4 regions of the Sphingomonas sp. R86520 genome follow, and region 2 is predicted to be linked to each of the others. Evidence: predicted binding sites of a transcription regulator. Region 2 holds the regulator's gene; each other region holds the start of a gene.
The links. Region 2 encodes LexA, which represses DNA repair genes until DNA is damaged. Its sites were predicted from a motif close to GTTCCNCNCTTGTTCT; they were not measured.
Positions count from the first base shown of each region.

Region 1: the regulator LexA is predicted to act here: its motif matches at 2,384-2,399, upstream of uvrA (excinuclease ABC subunit UvrA).
Region 3: the regulator LexA is predicted to act here: its motif matches at 2,620-2,635, upstream of SJY41_RS09395 (ATP-dependent helicase).
Region 4: the regulator LexA is predicted to act here: its motif matches at 2,837-2,852, upstream of radA (DNA repair protein RadA).

Region 1 is NZ_JAXHBZ010000001.1:104,498-109,104, reverse strand. It holds gene uvrA (excinuclease ABC subunit UvrA) at 1-2,373, opposite strand, end outside; gene SJY41_RS00585 (hypothetical protein) at 2,502-3,104, shown strand; gene SJY41_RS00580 (DUF3857 domain-containing protein) at 3,190-4,607, opposite strand, start outside.
Region 2 is NZ_JAXHBZ010000001.1:773,133-777,739, forward strand. It holds gene gltX (glutamate--tRNA ligase) at 1-139, opposite strand, end outside; gene SJY41_RS03810 (ComEC/Rec2 family competence protein) at 179-2,386, shown strand; gene lexA (transcriptional repressor LexA) at 2,438-3,112, opposite strand; gene SJY41_RS03820 (molybdopterin molybdotransferase MoeA) at 3,181-4,362, opposite strand.
Region 3 is NZ_JAXHBZ010000001.1:2,060,640-2,065,246, reverse strand. It holds gene SJY41_RS09400 (L-rhamnose mutarotase) at 1-303, shown strand, start outside; gene SJY41_RS09395 (ATP-dependent helicase) at 325-2,607, opposite strand; gene SJY41_RS09390 (inorganic phosphate transporter) at 2,800-4,452, shown strand; gene SJY41_RS09385 (hypothetical protein) at 4,539-4,607, shown strand, end outside.
Region 4 is NZ_JAXHBZ010000001.1:2,109,027-2,113,633, reverse strand. It holds gene SJY41_RS09670 (replication-associated recombination protein A) at 1-128, opposite strand, end outside; gene SJY41_RS09665 (PadR family transcriptional regulator) at 422-1,012, shown strand; gene SJY41_RS09660 (DUF2218 domain-containing protein) at 1,009-1,299, shown strand; gene SJY41_RS09655 (glycosyltransferase family 4 protein) at 1,612-2,763, opposite strand; gene radA (DNA repair protein RadA) at 2,867-4,237, shown strand.

The DNA.
Region 1 (4,607 bases), 670 kb from region 2:
CTCGCGATTGTAGCGCGCGCCGTGGCAGACGTCGCAGGTGACGTAGACGTCGGGGAGGAAGTGCATCTCGATCTTGAGCACGCCGTCGCCCTGGCACGCCTCGCAGCGGCCGCCCTTGACGTTGAAGCTGAAGCGGCCGGGCTTGTAGCCGCGCGCCTGCGATTCCGGCAGGCCGGCGAACCAGTCGCGGATCTGCGTGAAGCTGCCGGTGTAGGTGGCGGGGTTGCTGCGCGGGGTGCGGCCGATCGGCGACTGATCGATGTCGATGACCTTGTCGAGATACTGGAGGCCGGTGATCTTGTCGTGCTTGCCCTGGACGATGCGCGCGCCGTTCAGCTCGCGTGCGGCGGCGGCGTAGAGCGTGTCGATCGTGAAGCTCGACTTGCCCGATCCGGAGACGCCGGTGATGCAGGTGAAGGTGCCGAGCGGCAGGCTGGCGGTGACCCCGCGCAGGTTGTTGGCGACCGCGTTGTGGACGGTGAGCTTCTTGCCGTTGCCCTTCCGGCGCGTCGCGGGCACGGGGACTTCGCGCGTGCCGTTGAGATAGTCGGCGGTGATGCTGCCCTTCGACTTGAGGATCTGCTTCAGCGTGCCCTGCGCGACGACCTGGCCGCCGCGGACGCCGGCGCCGGGGCCCATGTCGATGATGTAGTCGGCGGTGCGGATCGCGTCCTCGTCATGCTCGACGACGAGCACGGTGTTGCCGAGATCGCGCAGACGGCGGAGCGTCTTGAGGAGCATGTCGTTGTCGCGCTGGTGCAGGCCGATCGAGGGCTCGTCGAGGACGTAGAGCACGCCGGACAGGCCGCTGCCGATCTGTGACGCGAGGCGGATGCGCTGGCTCTCGCCGCCGCTGAGCGTGCCGGAGGTTCGGTCGAGGTTGAGGTAGTCGAGGCCGACGTTGTTGAGGAAGCCCAGACGCTCGACGATCTCCTTGAGGATGCGTTCGGCGATCGCGTTCTGCTGGTCGCCGAGATGCTGCGGCATGTCGGTGAAGAACTGGAGCGCGTCGACCACCGAGAGATGCGTGGCGTACGAAATGTCCTTCATCGCGATCTTGACCGCGAGCGCCTCGGGTTTCAGGCGCGCGCCGCCGCAGACTTCGCAGGGGGCGGCGGACTGGTACTTGCTGAGCTCCTCGCGCATCCAGGCGGAGTCGGTCTGCAGCATGCGGCGGTTGAGGTTGCCGATGACGCCCTCGAACGGCTTGCTGACGTCGTATTTCTTCTTGCCGTCGATGAAGGTGAGCGTGACGGGCTTGCCCTTCGAGCCGTGCAGGATGGTGCTCTGGACCTCCGGCGGGAGGTCGGACCAAGGGGTCTCGATGTCGAACTTGAATTCGCGCGCGAGGCTGCCGAGGACCTGCATGTAATAGGGCGACGGCGGGTTGGATTTCGCCCAGGGGACGACCGCGCCCTTCTTGATGCTGAGCATGTGGTTGGGGACGACGAGGTCTTCGTCGAACAGCAATTTCTCTCCGAGGCCGTCGCAGGCCGGGCATGCGCCCTGGGGCGCGTTGAACGAGAACAGGCGCGGCTCGATCTCGGAGATAGTGAAGCCGCTGACCGGGCAGGCGAACTTCTCGCTGAACACGATGCGGCCGTCGGGGGCGTGGTTGCCGAGGATTTCCGACTTTGGCGTGTGCGGCTCGACCGGGTCGGCGGGGTCGACATAGGCGAGGCCGTCGGCGAGTTTCAGTGCGGTTTCGAAGCTTTCCGCGAGGCGCGTGGCGATCTCGCCGCCTACGACGAGGCGGTCGACGACGACTTCGATGTCGTGCTTGTACTTCTTGTCGAGCGCGGGGGCTTCGTCGATGTCGTGGATCGTGCCGTCGATGCGGACGCGCGCGAAGCCGGCCTTCTGCCACTCGGCGAGTTCCTTGCGGTACTCACCCTTGCGGCCGCGGACGACGGGGGCGAGCAGGTACAGGCGCGTGCCTTCGGGGAGCGCCATGACGCGGTCGACCATCTGCGACACGGTCTGCGCGGCAATGGGTTCGCCGGTGGCGGGCGAATACGGGATGCCGACGCGCGCCCAGAGCAGGCGCATATAGTCGTAGATCTCGGTGACGGTGGCGACGGTCGAGCGCGGGTTGCGCGACGTCGTCTTCTGCTCGATCGAGATCGCGGGCGAGAGGCCCTCGATATGGTCGACGTCGGGCTTCTGCATCAGTTCGAGGAACTGGCGGGCGTAGGCACTGAGGCTCTCGACGTAGCGACGCTGGCCCTCGGCGTAGATCGTGTCGAACGCGAGGCTCGACTTGCCCGAGCCGGAGAGGCCGGTGATCACCGTGAGCGTGTCGCGGGGGATGTCGATGTCGACGTCCTTGAGGTTGTGCTCGCGCGCGCCGCGTACGGAAATCTTGGTCAGCATAAGTCGATCTGTTCCATATTTGTTCGGGTGCGGCAAGCCTTGCGCAGCGCCGTGATGTCGATCCCGAAGATGGGTAACGCGGGCGCCGAACGAAAGGGGGCATTGTCCGCGGTCGTGCCGATACTTACATGGTGTATTGGATTGGCAATACAGTGCTGGAGAGCGACATGGGCAAGAAGAAGGACGAGCGGAAGCGGCGCGAACGCGAAGCGCAGGCTGGCACGGCTGGCGAGCAGCATCGCGCAGCGCACGGCGGTACCAGCCATGATCCGGGCAAGCATGCGGCGGGCGCCCGCCACGGCAAGAAGCACGACCATGCCCCGCTGGCGGGGATTGCGGCGGCAATCGCGCGGCAGATGGGTACGCCGGCAGGTCGCCAGGTCATCGCGGCCGGATTGATGGCGGCGGCCGGTGCGATCGCGCGCCAGGACACGAAGCCGGCCCCCCCTCGCCCCGCCCCGCCCCCCGCTCCTCCTGCTCCCGAACCGAAGCCGGCAGCGGCAGACGCGCCGCGGCAGCCTTCCGAAGCTAGTAAGGACGCGGCGGATAGGGACGCGGCGGGCAAGAGTGCGGGAACGGGGCCGTTTGCCGGCGACACGTCCGAGCCACCCCGTGCCGAGATGCCGCCATTCTCGCCTGAACTCACCAAAGTGCTGGGGTCGGTGACGGCAGGGCTGGAACGCTGGATGACGGGGTTCGGCGCACCGGGCAAAACGCCGCGGGACGGCTGAACCGCCCGCGCCTTCCAAGCCGGCGTCCGTTCGGTACGGCTCGCTTTACACCGAACGGACGCTGCGACATGACGGCTGCCAGGCGTTACAGCGTCGGCGCCACGATGCCGTATTCGGCGTAGGATTTGGCGATCCCGGGGGCGAGGTTTCGCGCGGCGGTGATGTCCGCCCGCGCACCCGGCCGGTCGCCGGCCCGCAGCTTGGCGATGCCCCGTGCATATAGCGATGCGGGCTGGAACGGGCTCAGCGACAACGCGCGGTCGAAGGCGGCGATGGCATCACCGTTGCGACCGAGCTGGAGCAACGCCATGCCGCGACTGTCGATGAAGGCCGACGCGTTCGGGTTGAGCGCGAGTGCTGCGTCGCAATCGCCAAGCGCAGTATCGAGCGAGAAGCTGGTCGTCGCTTCCCACCAGCACAGCGTATTATGGTCTTCACCGTCCTTGGCGAGCGTCCGTGCTCGCCGAAGATCGGCCGCGGCGAGATCGAGCTTCTTCCATTTGCGATAGACGTCGGCGCGCGACACCAGCAATTCCGGCGTCTCTTCTTGCGCGATCGCCGTGGTGATTTCGACAATGGCGGCATCGTAGCGCTGCGCATCGGACAGGCGCTGGACACGGACGATGCGTGCCCAGGAAGACTTCGCATCAAGTGCGACGGCAGCGTCCGCATCGGCCAGTGCACCCTTAGGGTCGATGGTCTGGCGGGCCGAAGAACGGCCAGCGTACACTGCGATGCTCGGGCCGGCGGCAAGCGCCTTGCCGAAATCGACGATGGCCTCCGCGTTTCGGTCCAGCATCACGAGCGTGCCGGCCCGGACCAGGCGCATGTCCTGATCGGTCGGCGCCGCCGCGACCAGCGCATCGAGCTCCTTGATGGCGGTATCGCCGCGACCGGCGGCGACGAGGATGTTCGCGCGCAACTCGGCGGACGGTGCGCTCTTGCGGTCGGATGCAGAGATCGCGTCGGCATCGGCGAGCGCCAGATCCACCTGACCGAGCATACGGCGACAGGAGAGACGCCAGTTCAGCGCGAAACTGTCATCCTCCTTGATGGCCAGCGCCTGACCGAACATCGCCGCCGCCGCGGCAAACCGGCCCTGCCTGGCAAGGACGACGCCGCGGCCCCGCATCCAGACGACTTCCTTCGGATCGATCGCCGCGGATGCCGCGAAGTCCGCTTCGGCCAGCGCATATTCCTGTTTCCAGGCGTGGGCGATGCCACGATTGGCCAGCGCCCGTGCCCGTCGCGGTTCGATCTTCAGTGCCGCGTTCATGTCGGCGATCGCGAGATCGTTCTGGCCGCGGTTAAGAAAGTCCGCGGCGCGATCGAGCAGCGCATCGACCGTGGTCAGCGGCGCACTGACGGCCGCGGTTTCCTTGGCGCCCGCTGCATAGGTCGCGTCTCGCAGGTAGATCGGCTGTCCGCTCAGTTCGCGCAACCGCGGGTTGGCCGCAATCGCGGCGGCATACGGCAGTTCGGTTACGACCGTGCGGACCGAGG
Region 2 (4,607 bases):
CATTCGCCTTTGCGAACAGCCAGTTGAACAGCGCGGTGCGTGCGCCGCCAAGATGCAGGAACCCCGTCGGCGACGGAGCGAAACGGGTAACCACGGGAGCGGCCGGATTGGCGGTGCCCGTATCAGATATTGCGCCCAACCGCGGGTGCTCCCAGACTGATGAAACGATGGAAAAACGATGGCCATGACAGCCGTCGCCGCCCCTAGCATGCGTCCTTGGCGGCGACAAATGGGCGTGCCGCGATGGGAAGCTGTCGTCGGGCTTGCCGTGGAACGCTGGCTGGAGGCGGAGCGCGACCAGCTCGTTCTGTGGCTACCGGTGATGCTGGGCGTCGGCATCGCGTTGTGGTTCGCGCTCCCGGACCCGGCGGCATGGCGGGTGGCAGTCTTGATTCTCGTGGCCGGTGGGCTGGCGTGTCTGGCCATAGGGAGCGGTGGACGCGCCGCGCGCGCATTGGCAATCGGGTCACTGACGGCGGCGCTGGGGCTCGGGCTCATCTGGGCGCGGTCGGATTGGGTGGGGCGGGCTGTACTGGGCGGCCCGACGATTGCGAGTTTCTCGGCGAAGGTCGAGGCGATCGAGCCATTGGTCGCGCGTAGACTGGTCCGGCTGACGGTGCTGCCGATCGCGAAGGGTATGGAGACCGGCGGGCAACCCGTCGCCCTGCCGTACCGCGTCCGGGTAAACTTGGCCGAAGCGGATGCGCCCAAGCTGCTCGGGACGGACGCGGTCGTCCGCCTACGGGCGCGTCTGATGCCACCGCCCTTGCCTGCGGTACCGGGCGCCTACGACTTCGCGCGCGTCGCGTGGTTTGGCGGGATCGGCGCAACCGGGCGAGGTTTCGCACCGGTCGTCATCATCAAGTCGAGCGGGTCCGGGGCGGGCATCCGCGTCGCGCTGTCGCACCACATCGTATCGCACTTGGAAGGAAGCGCGGGCGGCATCGCTGCAGCGCTCGCGACCGGCGACGTCGGCGCGATCAGCGAGGAAGATTCGGAGGCGATGCGCCGCGCCGGGCTCGCGCACCTGTTGTCGGTGAGTGGGTTGCACATCACGGCGGCGGTGGCAGCGACGATCTTGATCGTATCGCGCCTGCTGGCCTTGAGTCCTTGGTTCGCGCTGCATAGCCGATTGCCGCTGCTTGCTGCATTGGCGGGGGCCGCGGCGGCGATCGGCTATACGTTGTTGACCGGGAGCCAGGTGCCGACAATCCGATCCTGCGTGGCCGCGCTGCTGGTACTCGCGGCGCTGGCGATGGGTCGTGAGGCGATGACCTTGCGTCTGGTTGCTGCGGGCGCGGTTTGCATCATGCTGGTCCTGCCCGAGGCCGCGGCCGGTCCGAGCTTCCAGTTGTCGTTCGCCGCGATCACCGCGATCATGGCGTTGCACGAACATCCGGCGATCCGCACCGTCTTCGGTCCGCACGACGAAGGACGCGCGCGCAAACTGGCGCGGGATGCCGCGTCGCTGCTGCTGACGGGGCTGCTCGTAGAACTCGCGCTGATGCCGATCGCGGTCTATCACTTTCACAGGGCCGGGCTGTACGGCGCGTTCGCCAACATCGTCGCGATTCCCCTCACGACGTTCGTGGTGATGCCGCTGGAAGCGCTGGCGTTGTTGCTGGACTGTGCCGGGTTGGGCGGACCGGCGTGGTGGCTCGTTCAGCGCTCGCTCGATGGCTTGCTGTGGCTCGCGCATCTCGTTGCGAATGCGCCAGGTTCGGTCCGGTCTCTGCCTGCGATGCCGACCGCGGCGTTCGCGGCGATGGTCTTCGGAGGTATCTGGATCGCCTTGTGGCGCACGCGGTGGCGGCGATTGGGGGCGGTTCCGCTCGCAATCGGCGCGATCTGGGCGCTGACGACGCCGGCTCCGGACATCCTCGTGACGGGTGACGGGCGGCATGTCGCCGTTAGAACCGCGGCGGGACTTGCGATGCTTCGCGATCGGGCGGGCGACTATACGCGCGATACGCTTGCCGAGAATGGCGGGGTCGACGGTGAGCCGCTGCTGCTCGCCGACCAGCCTGACGCGCGGTGCAGTCGCGATCTGTGCATGACCGACATCGTCGCCCGCGGGCGTACTTGGCGGGTGCTGGCGACGCGTAGTGCCTATATGGTGCCGATCGAGGACCTGATCGCCGCGTGCCGATTGGCGGACATTGTCGTCAGCGAACGTGGGCTGCCGAAGCGGTGTACGCCGCGCTGGCTGAAGCTGGATCGGTTCGTCCTGAAGCGGACTGGCGGCGTTGCGTTGACTTTGGGGGCGGGGCGCATGGTCACGATCCTGAACCCAAGCGACCGTCACCCCTGGCGGGATCCGCCCAGGCTCGGGCGGCCGTTCAAGCGCAGCCCCGACCCAAACCATCGCCAGCGGTACCGGCCGTGAAAGGCTCCGTCGTCCCGACTGCGCAGGAACGACAGATCCTCTCATCAGTATTCAGTCGTAGCGGCGAAGGATGCCCGAGAGCTTGCCCTGAACCCGGACTTGTGCCGGCGCGTAGCGCTGCGGGTCGTAGGCGCGGTTGGCCGGGTCGAGGCGAACCATCGCGCCTTCGCGGCGGAAGTATTTGAGCGTCGCTTCGCTGTCTTCGATCAGCGCGACCACGATTTCGCCATCCCGTGCCGTTTCCGTGCGGCGGATCAGCGCGAAGTCGCCGTCCAGGATACCCGCCTCGACCATCGAGTCGCCCGACACTTCGAGAGCATAATGTTCGCCCGAACCCAGCAACGCCGCGGGGACTGCGAGCATGGTACTGCCTTCGAACGCCTCGATCGGGACGCCGGCGGCGATGCGGCCATGGAGGGGAATCTCGATGACGTCGTTGGCCGGCTGCGGTGTCGCGGCGGCGGGGGCCGCCTTGACGTTCGAGGCCTTTGTCGGGGTCTTCTTTTCCGGACGCTCGGGCATCCGCAATACTTCGAGCGCGCGCGCGCGGTTCGGCAGGCGGCGGATGAAGTTGCGCTCCTCGAGCGCGCTGATCAGCCGGTGGACGCCAGACTTGGATTTCAGATCCAGCGCGTCCTTCATCTCCTCGAACGACGGCGAGACGCCGGTATCGTTGAGGCGGTCGTTGATGAAGCACACGAGTTCGTGCTGCTTGCGCGTGAGCATGGCGGTTCTCCGTCCGGAACAGACTGGGAACTTCTATGGAACATAATTAACGCCGTCAAGCGCCCGTATCAGGCGATCACGAGGATTTCTGCCGATTCGCCTTCCGTTGCAATCGGCGCATTGCCCGGCCGGACGATCAGGCAGGTCGACCGCGCGAGCGTGAGCAGCATCGAACTGTCCTGGATCGTCGAGGCATAAGCCTTGCCGTCGCGAAGTTCGGCGCGGAGATAATCGGTACGCGCATTGTTCGCGGGGAGGTCTTCGCCGAGCAGGGCGTGCGTCATCTGCGGCAGCGGATCGCGGGCGCCCGCCATGTGCGCGACGACGGGCTTTACGAACAGCGTCGCGGTCACGAACGCGGAGACCGGGTTGCCGGGAAGGCCCAGCACCATCATCTCGCCGATCCGGCCGGCCATCATCGGCTTGCCGGGACGCAGCGAAATCCGCCAAAAGTCGATCGTGCCACCGGCTGCCTCAATCGCCGGACGGACGAGGTCGTGATCGCCGACCGATGCGCCGCCGGTGGTGACCAGCAGGTCCGCCTGGACGCTGGCAAAGGCGTCGCGCAGGACGTCGAGGCGATCCGGCAATATGCCCAGGTCGACAATCTCGACGGGCATGTCCGCGAGCATCGCCGCCAGCATGATGCCGTTCGATTCCGGAAGCGCGACGCCGTCGGTGGTCGAGCCGGGGGGCACGAGCTCGTCGCCGGTAGCCGCTACCGCAACGCGAATGCGGCGGTTCACCATCAGGCTGCCGTGGCCCCCGGTCGCGGCGACGGCGATGCGCGCCGGGCTCAGACGGTCGCCCGCGGCGATCAGGCGGGTGCCGGTCGAGAAGTCGAGGCCTTTGCGACGGGTGTTGCGGCCCAACGTCGGCGGACCTTCCCCGGCGAGGATCAAGGTTGCGCCGTCGCGGTCGGCTTCTTCCTGGACCATCACGCTGTCGGCACCCTCGGGCATCGCAGCGCCGGTGAAGATGCGCGTCGCCTCGCCCGGGCCGACTTTGCCACTGAACGGACGGCCCGCCGCGCTCTCCCCGATGACCGTCCAGGGACCGGGAAGGTCGGCAAAACGGATGGCGTAGCCGTCCATCGCCGAAAGGTCGGCCGCGGGTTGCGTGCGACGCGCGAGGATGTCTTGGGCGGCCCAGCGGCCCGCGGCATCGCGCAACGAGACGGTCTCATGGCCGACGCGGGGGGCCATCGCGAAGAGGCGGGTCTGAGCTTCGGCGACGGGGACCAGGGTCATGCTTGCGACTCGAAAATCGGGCGGTTTCGGGGAGTGCAGTATAGGAAGTGCAGACGCTGGGCGCGGTTCGTACGTACGTATTCCGGGTCCGATGCGTACGGGAGAGGGGCGTGGTCTGCGGCCATGTTTCGTGCTTTGCCATGGGTTTGGCATGCAGGACAGGTCTTGTTCGCGCTGCCGGCGAGATTGCGGAGGCTATGGAGCCGATCGATGGGCTGATCGACGGTCCGGTCGATGGTGCGCGA
Region 3 (4,607 bases), 1.3 Mb from region 2:
GACGCAGCGCTGATCGCCGCTTATCGCGAACGACACGCGCCGGACGCCGTGTGGCCCGAGGTCGTGCGCGACATCGTCCAGCGGGGGTATCGAGAGATGGAGATCTGGCAGGTCGCCGACCGGCTCGTGATGATCGCCGAGGTCGAGGAGGATTTTCCGCGCGCCGCCGATCCCGCGGTACAGCCGGTGATCGCGTCGTGGGAGGCGGAGATGGACGCCTATCAGAAGCCACTCGATCCCTCGGGACCGAAATGGGCGGTCATGGAGCGGATTTTCTCGCTCGCCGATCAGACCGCCGGCTGATCCATTTCCCGACTGATGTCGTTAGGGCGTGAGCGTCACGAAGCTGTCCATCACGCGCTTGCGGCCCGACTGTTCGAAATCGATCTCCAGCTTGTTGCCTTCGATCTCTGCGATCAGCCCGTAGCCGAATTTCTGGTGGAAGACGCGCATGCCGAGCGACAAGTCGTCTCGCCCCTTGTTGCCGAGGCTGACCGCGCTCGAACGGCTTTCGACGACGCGCGCCGGTTTCGCGGAGAAGGTGCTGCCGGTGCCCGCCGCCCGTTGCCAGCCGGGGCCCCGGCCGGTGCCGCGCGCGACATCGGCGAACGGATCGGCGCGATCGGACCAGTTCGCCTGCCACAGGCTCGCGCCGCCCGACATCGTCGTTTCCGTGTCGATATGTTCGGCGGGAAGTTCAGCGACGAAGCGGCTCGGGATCGACGAGTTCCACTGGCCATAGATGCGGCGGTTGGCGGCGTGGATGATGACCGCCAGCCGCCGTGCACGCGTGATCGCGACATAGGCGAGACGACGTTCCTCCTCGAGGCTCTTTACGCCGCCTTCGTCGAGCGAGCGCTGCGACGGGAACAGGCCTTCCTCCCAGCCGACCAGGAACACCGTGTCGTATTCGAGACCCTTGGCGGCGTGGATGGTCATGATCGTGACCTGCGGATCCTGCGCGCCGCCTTCGTTGTCCATCACCAGCGAGACGTGCTCCAGGAACGCGCCGAGCGAGTCATACTCCTCCATCGCGCGGACGAGTTCGCTGAGGTTCTCCAGGCGACCGGTGGCTTCGACCGATTTCTCGGCCTGGTACATCGCGGTATAGCCGCTTTCGTCGAGCAATTGCCGGGCGAGTTCGGCGTGCGGCAGGCTGGTCGCCATGTCGCGCCAGCGGGCGATGTCGCCGACCAGGCGGCCGAGCGATTTCTTTGCCGCGCCGGTCAGTTCGTCGGTGTCGAGGATGCGCGCGGCGGCGGTGGTCAGCGGCGTGCCGGTGGCCCGCGCGAGCTGGTGAATGCGCGCGACCGCCTTGTCGCCGAGCCCGCGCTTGGGGACGTTGACGATGCGTTCGAAGGCGAGATCGTCCGCCGGCTGGTTGACGACGCGCAGATACGCCAGCGCGTCGCGGATTTCGGCGCGTTCGTAGAAGCGGAAGCCGCCAACGATCTTGTACGGCATGCCGACCGCGATGAAGCGGTCCTCGAACTCGCGCGTCTGGTGCTGGGCGCGGACCAGGATCGCGACCTCGTCGAGACTCTTGCCCGAGCGGCGGACGATGTCGATCTCCTCGCCGACCCGCCGCGCTTCCTCGGGGCCGTCCCAGACGCCGATGACCTTAACCTTCTCGCCGACGTCGAGCTCAGTCCACAACTGCTTCCCCAGCCGGCCGCCATTGTTGGCGATCACGCCCGACGCAGCGCCCAGAATATGCGGCGTACTCCGATAGTTCTGTTCAAGCCGGATGACCTTCGCCCCCGGAAAATCGCGCTCGAACTTGAGGATATTCTCGACCTGCGCGCCCCGCCACGAATAGATCGACTGGTCGTCGTCGCCGACGCAGGCGATGTTCTTGCGCTCCTGCGCGAGCAGCCGCAGCCAGAGATATTGCGACGAGTTGGTGTCCTGATACTCGTCGACCATGATGTATTTGAAACGCTGCTGGTACAGGCTCAGCACGTCGCGGTGCGTCTTCAGGATGACCAGCATGTGCAGCAGCAGGTCGCCGAAATCGCACGCATTCAGCGCGATCAGCCGCGCCTGATATTGCTGGTACAATTCGCCGCCACGACCATTGGCGTAGCGCTCGCTCTCGCCCGCATCGATGTCGGCGGGGACGAGGCCCTTGTTCTTCCACTGGTCGATCAGCCCGGCGAGGCTGCGGGTCGGAAAGCGCTTTTCGTCGATGTCGGCGGCGAGGATGAGCTGCTTCAGCAAACGCAACTGGTCGTCGGTATCGAGGATGGTGAAGTTGGATTGCAGCCCCACCAGTTCGGCGTGGCGACGCAGCATCTTCGCGGCGATCGCGTGGAAGGTACCGAGCCACGGCATGCCCTCGACCGCGTCGCCAACCAGCCGACCGACCCGCTCGCGCATCTCGCGCGCGGCCTTGTTGGTGAAAGTGACGCTCAGGATTTCCGACGGCCACGCCTTCTTGGTGAAGATCAGGTGCGCGAGCCGTGCGGTGAGCGCGGCGGTCTTGCCGGTGCCGGCGCCCGCGATGATCAGCACAGGGCCATCGGTCGTCAGCACGGCCTCGCGCTGCGGCGGATTGAGACCGCGGAGATAGGGAGGCTCTGCTTGCGGCGCGGACGTTTGGGCGATCTGGTTCACCCGTGAACAGGTAGGGAACGCACGGCAATGGGGCAAGCGCGTATGACTTGCACGGCGCTACGAAGCGCGAGCGAGCGGCTCGGTGGACGTCGGCACGCGGGTGCAAGGAACGGTCGCGCCTTGATCCAGGTTACAAGCATTTGTCATAAAAGCGTCACAGCGCTGCGCGATGGCGGTGTCATCATGGCAACCAACATCCTGTCGACGTCTGAGTCGATTGCACGCCCGACGAGCATATCGTCGGGTCCTCGGCTCGACCATGCGATTCATCCGCTGGGGCGGTGGCTGTTCCTGGCCGTTCTCGTCGGCGGGCTGGCCTATGCCGGTATCAGCATCGCCACCGATACCGCGCAGGTCGGTGAAACGCTGGCGGGTGGTGCGTTCGCGTTCCTCGCGCTGGCGCTGTTGATCGCACTCGGCTTCGAGTTCGTGAACGGGTTCCACGACACGGCGAACGCGGTCGCGACTGTGATCTACACGCATTCGATGCCGGCCCCCCTGGCCGTGGTCTGGTCGGGGTTCTTCAACTTCCTCGGCGTCATGGTGTCGTCGGGCGCGGTCGCCTATTCGATCGTCACGCTGCTGCCGGTCGACCTGATCCTCAACGTCGGCAGCGTCGGCGGGTTCGCGATGATCTTCGCCCTGCTGCTGGCGGCGATCCTGTGGAACCTGGCGACCTGGGCGGCGGGCCTGCCCAATTCGTCGAGCCACGCGCTGATTGGGTCGATCCTCGGCGTCGGCCTGGCCAACCAGTTGATCGGTGGCGCCGACGGTACGTCGGGTGTCGACATGGCGCAGGTCTGGAAAGTGTTGTCCGCGCTCGCGTTCAGCCCGGTGGTCGGCTTCGTCGGTGCCGTGGTCCTGTTGCTGGTGATGAAGCGCTTCCTGCGCGACCGGAAGCTGTACGAGGCGCCCGAGGGCCAGACCCCGCCGCCGCGCGGCATTCGCGCCTTGCTGATCGGCACGTGCACCGCGGTCAGCTTCGCGCACGGCAGCAATGACGGGCAGAAGGGCATGGGGCTGATCATGCTGATCCTGATCGGCTGCGCGCCAACCGCCTATGCGCTCAACCGGACGATGCCCGAGAGCGCGACGCCGGCGTTCGTCGAGAGCGCCCGCGCGGCGTCGGCCGCGTATGTCGCGCATGCCGACGGCGTGCCAGCCGATGTCGCTGCGGCACGCGCGCGCGTCACGCAGGCGCTGAAGAGCCGCCATGTCGCCGACCCCGGCGTCTTCGGTGCACTGGCGACCTTGTCGGGTGACGTATCGACCCGGATCGGTGGCTATGGCTCGCTCGGCAAGGTGCCCGCCGCCGCGACGCCGAACCTGCGCAACGACATGTATCTCGTCCTCGACACGACCAACCTGATCGTCGCCGACAAGAGCGTGCAATCGCGCTTCACCGCGCAGGAGATCACGACGCTCAAGAGCTACGGCAGCCATCTGGAGCAGGGCACGCGGTATATCCCGTTATGGGTGAAGGTTACCGTCGCGCTCGCGCTGGGGCTTGGCACGATGGTCGGCTGGAAGCGGATCGTCGTCACGGTCGGCGAACGGATCGGCAAGACGCACCTGACCTACGGCATGGGCGCCTCGGCCGAACTGGTCGCCGCGGCAACGATCCTGTTGGCGGTGCGGTACGGGCTGCCGGTGTCGACCACGCACATCCTGTCGTCGGGTGTGGCCGGCGCCAGCGTCGCCAACGGCACGGGACTTCAGCGCCGTACGATACTCAACATGGCGCTGGCCTGGGTAATGACTCTGCCCGTCGCGATGCTGTTGTCGGGCGGCCTCTATTGGCTGCTGCTCTTCGTGGCGCACGCGCTCGGCTATTGAGCAACGTGCCACGCTGGTCGGCCAGCTGATCCGGCGGGCCGTTAACGGCGTGGAACCGGCCGCGGGGCCGGCGGGTTGCCCGAACCATGCAACTGCGATGCTCGATCTGCGGAAACTGGGACTGGATCGCCCGTGACGACTGGTGCGAATGCAGC
Region 4 (4,607 bases), 1.3 Mb from region 2:
CCGGTGATGTGATCCTGCCCGACGACTTCGCTTAGCGTGCGCGGGCGCAGGCGATCGGCGAGCGGCGCGTTTTCGGGATGCGTTTCGGTAGGGGCGGCGGGTTCGAAGCCCGCGAAGAGGTCGGCCATTCCGGCAAGATAGGGGCGGGGTGGCGGTTTGCCCATCCGTCTGGGCCCGCGCGCGCGCGTCATCTTCAGGCCTCGTCATCCGATCGCCACCCACACCCGTCCGTCATCCCCGCGCAGGCGGGGATCCATACTGGCTGGCGGCAACGCCACTCGCTCGGTCCGAGGGTCTAATTCCCCGCCTGCGCGGGGATGACGGACTGGAGAAAGGCGAATCTTTTCGTCCACCCCTTGAACCAGAAACAGTCTGCGATATATCGCAACTCATGAACAAAGATATATCGGAGAACACTCAAATGCGTTTTGGTATGGGATATGGAGCCTGGACCAGCGGCCCGCGGGCTGACGGCGAAGGTCGGGGTCGGCCGGGTCACGACGGTCACGGCCGGCATGGACACGGTCATCGCGGTGGCCCCGGTGGTCGGCGGCGGCTGTTCGACGGCGGCGAGCTGAAGCTCGTGATGCTGAAGCTGATCGCGGATGCACCGCGCCACGGCTACGACCTGATCCGCGAGATCGAGGGGCTGACCGGGGGTGGCTATGCGCCGAGCCCGGGCGTCGTCTATCCGACGCTCAGCATGCTCGACGAGATGGGGCTGATCGAGGAGCAGCAGTCGGAAGGCGCGAAGAAGCGCTTTGCGGCAAGCGACGAGGGCCGCGCGCATCTGGCCGAGAATGCGGCCGTGGTGGACGGCTTGTTCGCCCGGCTGGCAGCGGTCGGGGCGGAGTCCGAGCGGACCGATGGCGCGCCGATCCGGCGGGCGATGGGCAATCTGCGGCAGGTGCTCCAGCACCGGCTGATGCGTGAGGACGTCAACGAAGATACGCTGCACGAAGTCGCGGCGTTGCTCGATGAGGCCGCGCAGAAGATCGAGCGTTTGAAGTGAGCGTCTCGGTAGCACGCGTCCCGACGCACTCGGCGAGCAAGTATCTCCAGCAGCTTGCCAAGCATTGGAGCCACAAGATGGAGGTGACGTTCTCGGAGGAAGAAGGTCGCATCGCCTTCCCGAGCGGCGCGGTGCTCGAGATGCGCGCCGACAGCGAGACGCTCGACGTCGCGCTGACGGTGCCGGAGGGCGAGGACGTCGACCGGATGCGCGGGGTGGTCTCCAGCCACCTCGACCGCTTCGCGTTTCGCGAGGCGCCGCTGACGTTCGACTGGGTGGCGGTTTAAGCGGACGCTCCCGCGACCATCGGCCCCCGACCATCGGCTCCCGACCATCGGCCTCGGACCATCAGCCTCCGACCGTCAGTCCCCCGACCGTCATCACCCCGTACCGTCATCCCAGCGAAAGCTGGGATCTCCCTATTCGGGTCGCAGCCCCCGCCAACAGGGATACCCCAGCTTTCGCTGGGGTGACGGTTATTGGGGGAGGGTGACGGTTATTGGGGGAGGGTGACGGTTATTGGGGGAGGGTGACGGGGTCGAGGTGGCTCGGGGTTTGGGTGCAAATACGGGCAAGGCGACCGGAGACGATGGTGCGGCTTACGCCCCGCGCCGGGCCATCACCTCGATATACGCATCCAAGACCGCCTGGTTGATCGTGTCCCAACGATAGCCGGCGGCCTTGTCGTGCCCGGCCCACCCCATCGTCTCGCGCAGCCCCGGCTCCGAAACGATCCGCCCGATCGCATCGGCATACCCGGCAATATCGGTCGGCGGCACCAGAAATCCGGTCACGCCGTCGTCGACCAGCCCGACCGCTCCAGACGCGCGTGCGGCGACCACCGGGACACCCGCCGCCATCGCCTCGAGCGTCACGTTGCCGAACGTCTCGGTCACGCTGGGGTTGAAGAACACGTCCATCGACGCAACGGCACGGCCCAGGTCGTCGCCCGACTGGAAGCCTGCGAACACCGCGCCCGGCACGTGGCTTGCGAACCAGTCGCGCGCCGGACCCTCGCCGATCACCAGCACCTTGTGGGGCACGCCGCGCTGCTCCAGCGTCCGGATCACGTCGGCGAAGACGTCGAGACCCTTCTCCTTCACCAGACGCCCGAGAAAACCGACTGCGATTTCACCGTCGGCGATCCCGCGCTCGCGCCGCCACGCCAGATCGCGGCGCGTCGGCGTGAAGCGGTCGTGGTTCACCCCGCGCGACCAGATCGCGGTCGGCGTCGCCACGCCCCAGTCGCGGACGATCTCGGCCATGCCGCGCCCCGGCACCAGCACTTCGTCGACCCGGTTGTAGAAGCGCGTCAGGATCTTCACCATGATCGGCTCGAAGAACGCCATCTTGTAATAGCGGAAATAGGTCTCGAAGCGCGTGTGCAGCGAGGCGACCGTGGCGATGCCGTTGCGGCGTCCATAACTGATCGCGCGATGCCCGAGGAAATCGGGCGCCGACACGTGGATCATGTTCGGCGCGAACGCATCGAGATCGCGGCGGATCGCGGCCGGCAGCCCGCGCGCCATCTTGTATTCGCCGCGTCCTGCGGGGAGCGGCAACGACGGCACCGCGACCAGGTCGCCGGTCGGCGGGAAGGCGGGCTTGGCGTTGGTCGGCGAATAGACCCGCACCGTGACGCCCTGCGACAGCAGATGGCCGACGAGCAAATTCAACGCCTGGTTCGCGCCATCGCGAACGTAATTATAGTTGCCGCTGAACAGGGCGATGCGCAGATCGGTGGCGTGCATCGTCGCGCGGATAACGCCGTGTGCCGCCAAGCGCCACTGAATCTGTACCATACGCTGGCCGCCCGCCATTGATGTTCCCGTATCGTTCTCGTACATCGGGCCCATGGCGAAACCCCAGAAGCGTTACGTATGTCAGGCCTGCGGATCGGTGTCGCACCGCTGGGCAGGGCAATGCAGCGATTGCAGCGAGTGGAACACGCTGGTCGAGGAGGCGAACACCGCCGCCACGCCGTTCCATTCGAAGCACAACCTGCAGACCGGCGGCCGCGCGATCCAGCTGGTCGGGCTCGATGCGGAGATCAAGCTGCCCGACCGGATGGCGACCGGCATCGCCGAACTCGACCGTGCGCTGGGCGGCGGTTTCGTCGAGGGATCGGCGACGCTGATCGGTGGCGATCCGGGGATCGGCAAGTCGACGTTGCTGTTGCAGGCGGCGGCGAAGATGGCGCTCGCGGGGCAGTCGGTCGCGTACGTCTCTGGCGAGGAAGCGGCGGACCAGGTGCGCCTGCGTGCGCGTCGGCTCGGGCTCGGCAATGCGCCGGTGCAGCTGGCCGCGGCAACCTCGACGCGCGACATCCTGACGACGTTGCAGACGCGGCCGCCCGCGATGCTGGTGATCGATTCGATCCAGACGATGCACTCCGACCTGATCGAGGGCGCACCCGGCACGGTCAGCCAGGTCCGCGCGTCGGCGCAGGAACTGATCCGGTTCGCCAAGGAGCGTGGCACTGCGGTGGTGCTGGTCGGACATGTGACGAAGGACGGCTCGATCGCTGGCCCGCGCGTGCTGGAGCACATGGTCGACACCGTGCTGTCGTTCGAAGGCGAGCGCAGCCACCAGTACCGCATCCTCCGCGCGATCAAAAACCGCTTCGGCGGAACCGACGAGATCGGCGTGTTCTCGATGCAGACCGAAGGGCTGGCGGAGGTCGGCAACCCGTCGTCGCTGTTCCTGACGCACCGCGACGATGCGATGACGGGGGCGACGGTGTTCCCGGCACTGGAGGGCACGCGGCCGGTGCTGGTCGAGATCCAGGCGCTGACCGTACGCCTCGCGTCCGGTGCGACGCCGCGGCGTGCGGTGGTCGGCTGGGATTCGGGGCGTCTGGCGATGATTCTCGCGGTGCTGGAGGCGCGCTGCGGGCTGAGCTTCTCCAGCGCCGAAGTGTATCTCAACATCGCCGGCGGCTACCGCGTGCAGGATCCGGCGGCGGATCTGGCGGTGGCGGCGGCGCTGATCTCGGCGATGTCGGAGCGGCCGGTGCCGGTCGATGCGGTCGCGTTCGGCGAGGTTGCGCTGTCGGGCGAGATCCGCCCGGTCGCGCATGGCCCGTTGCGACTGAAGGAGGCGAGCAAGCTCGGCTTCGAACGCGCGCTCGTGCCCGCATCCATGACGGGCGAGAAGAGTGGGATGAAGCTGTCGGGCTTCAAGACGCTGGCCTCGTTCGTCGACCATATGATGGGGCGGGGGTAGGCGTTCGAACATTGTTTCCCCGCGAAGGCGGGGATCCAGTCTGGGCTCCCGCCTTCGCGGGAGAACAAGAGAGGGGGTGTGGGGTGTGGGGTAGGCGGACGACTGCCTTCTTCCCGCGGTCACTCTTCCCCCGTCACCCCGGACTTGTTCGGTGGCTACTCAGACGAACAAATGTACCTCCCCGGCGGAGGCCGGGGCCCAGTTGGCAAGGTCGCAGTAACGAGGCGCGGACTTCAGTTGGCAACGTTCCCCAACTGGACCCCGGCCTCCGCCGGGGAGGGGCTTGCCTAGAGGGTGCAAGTGTCGAGTCGCCCAATGTCCCGCCGCAAACCCAACCTCGCACTAGCGGTTCGCCTCCGGCGTCCCTATT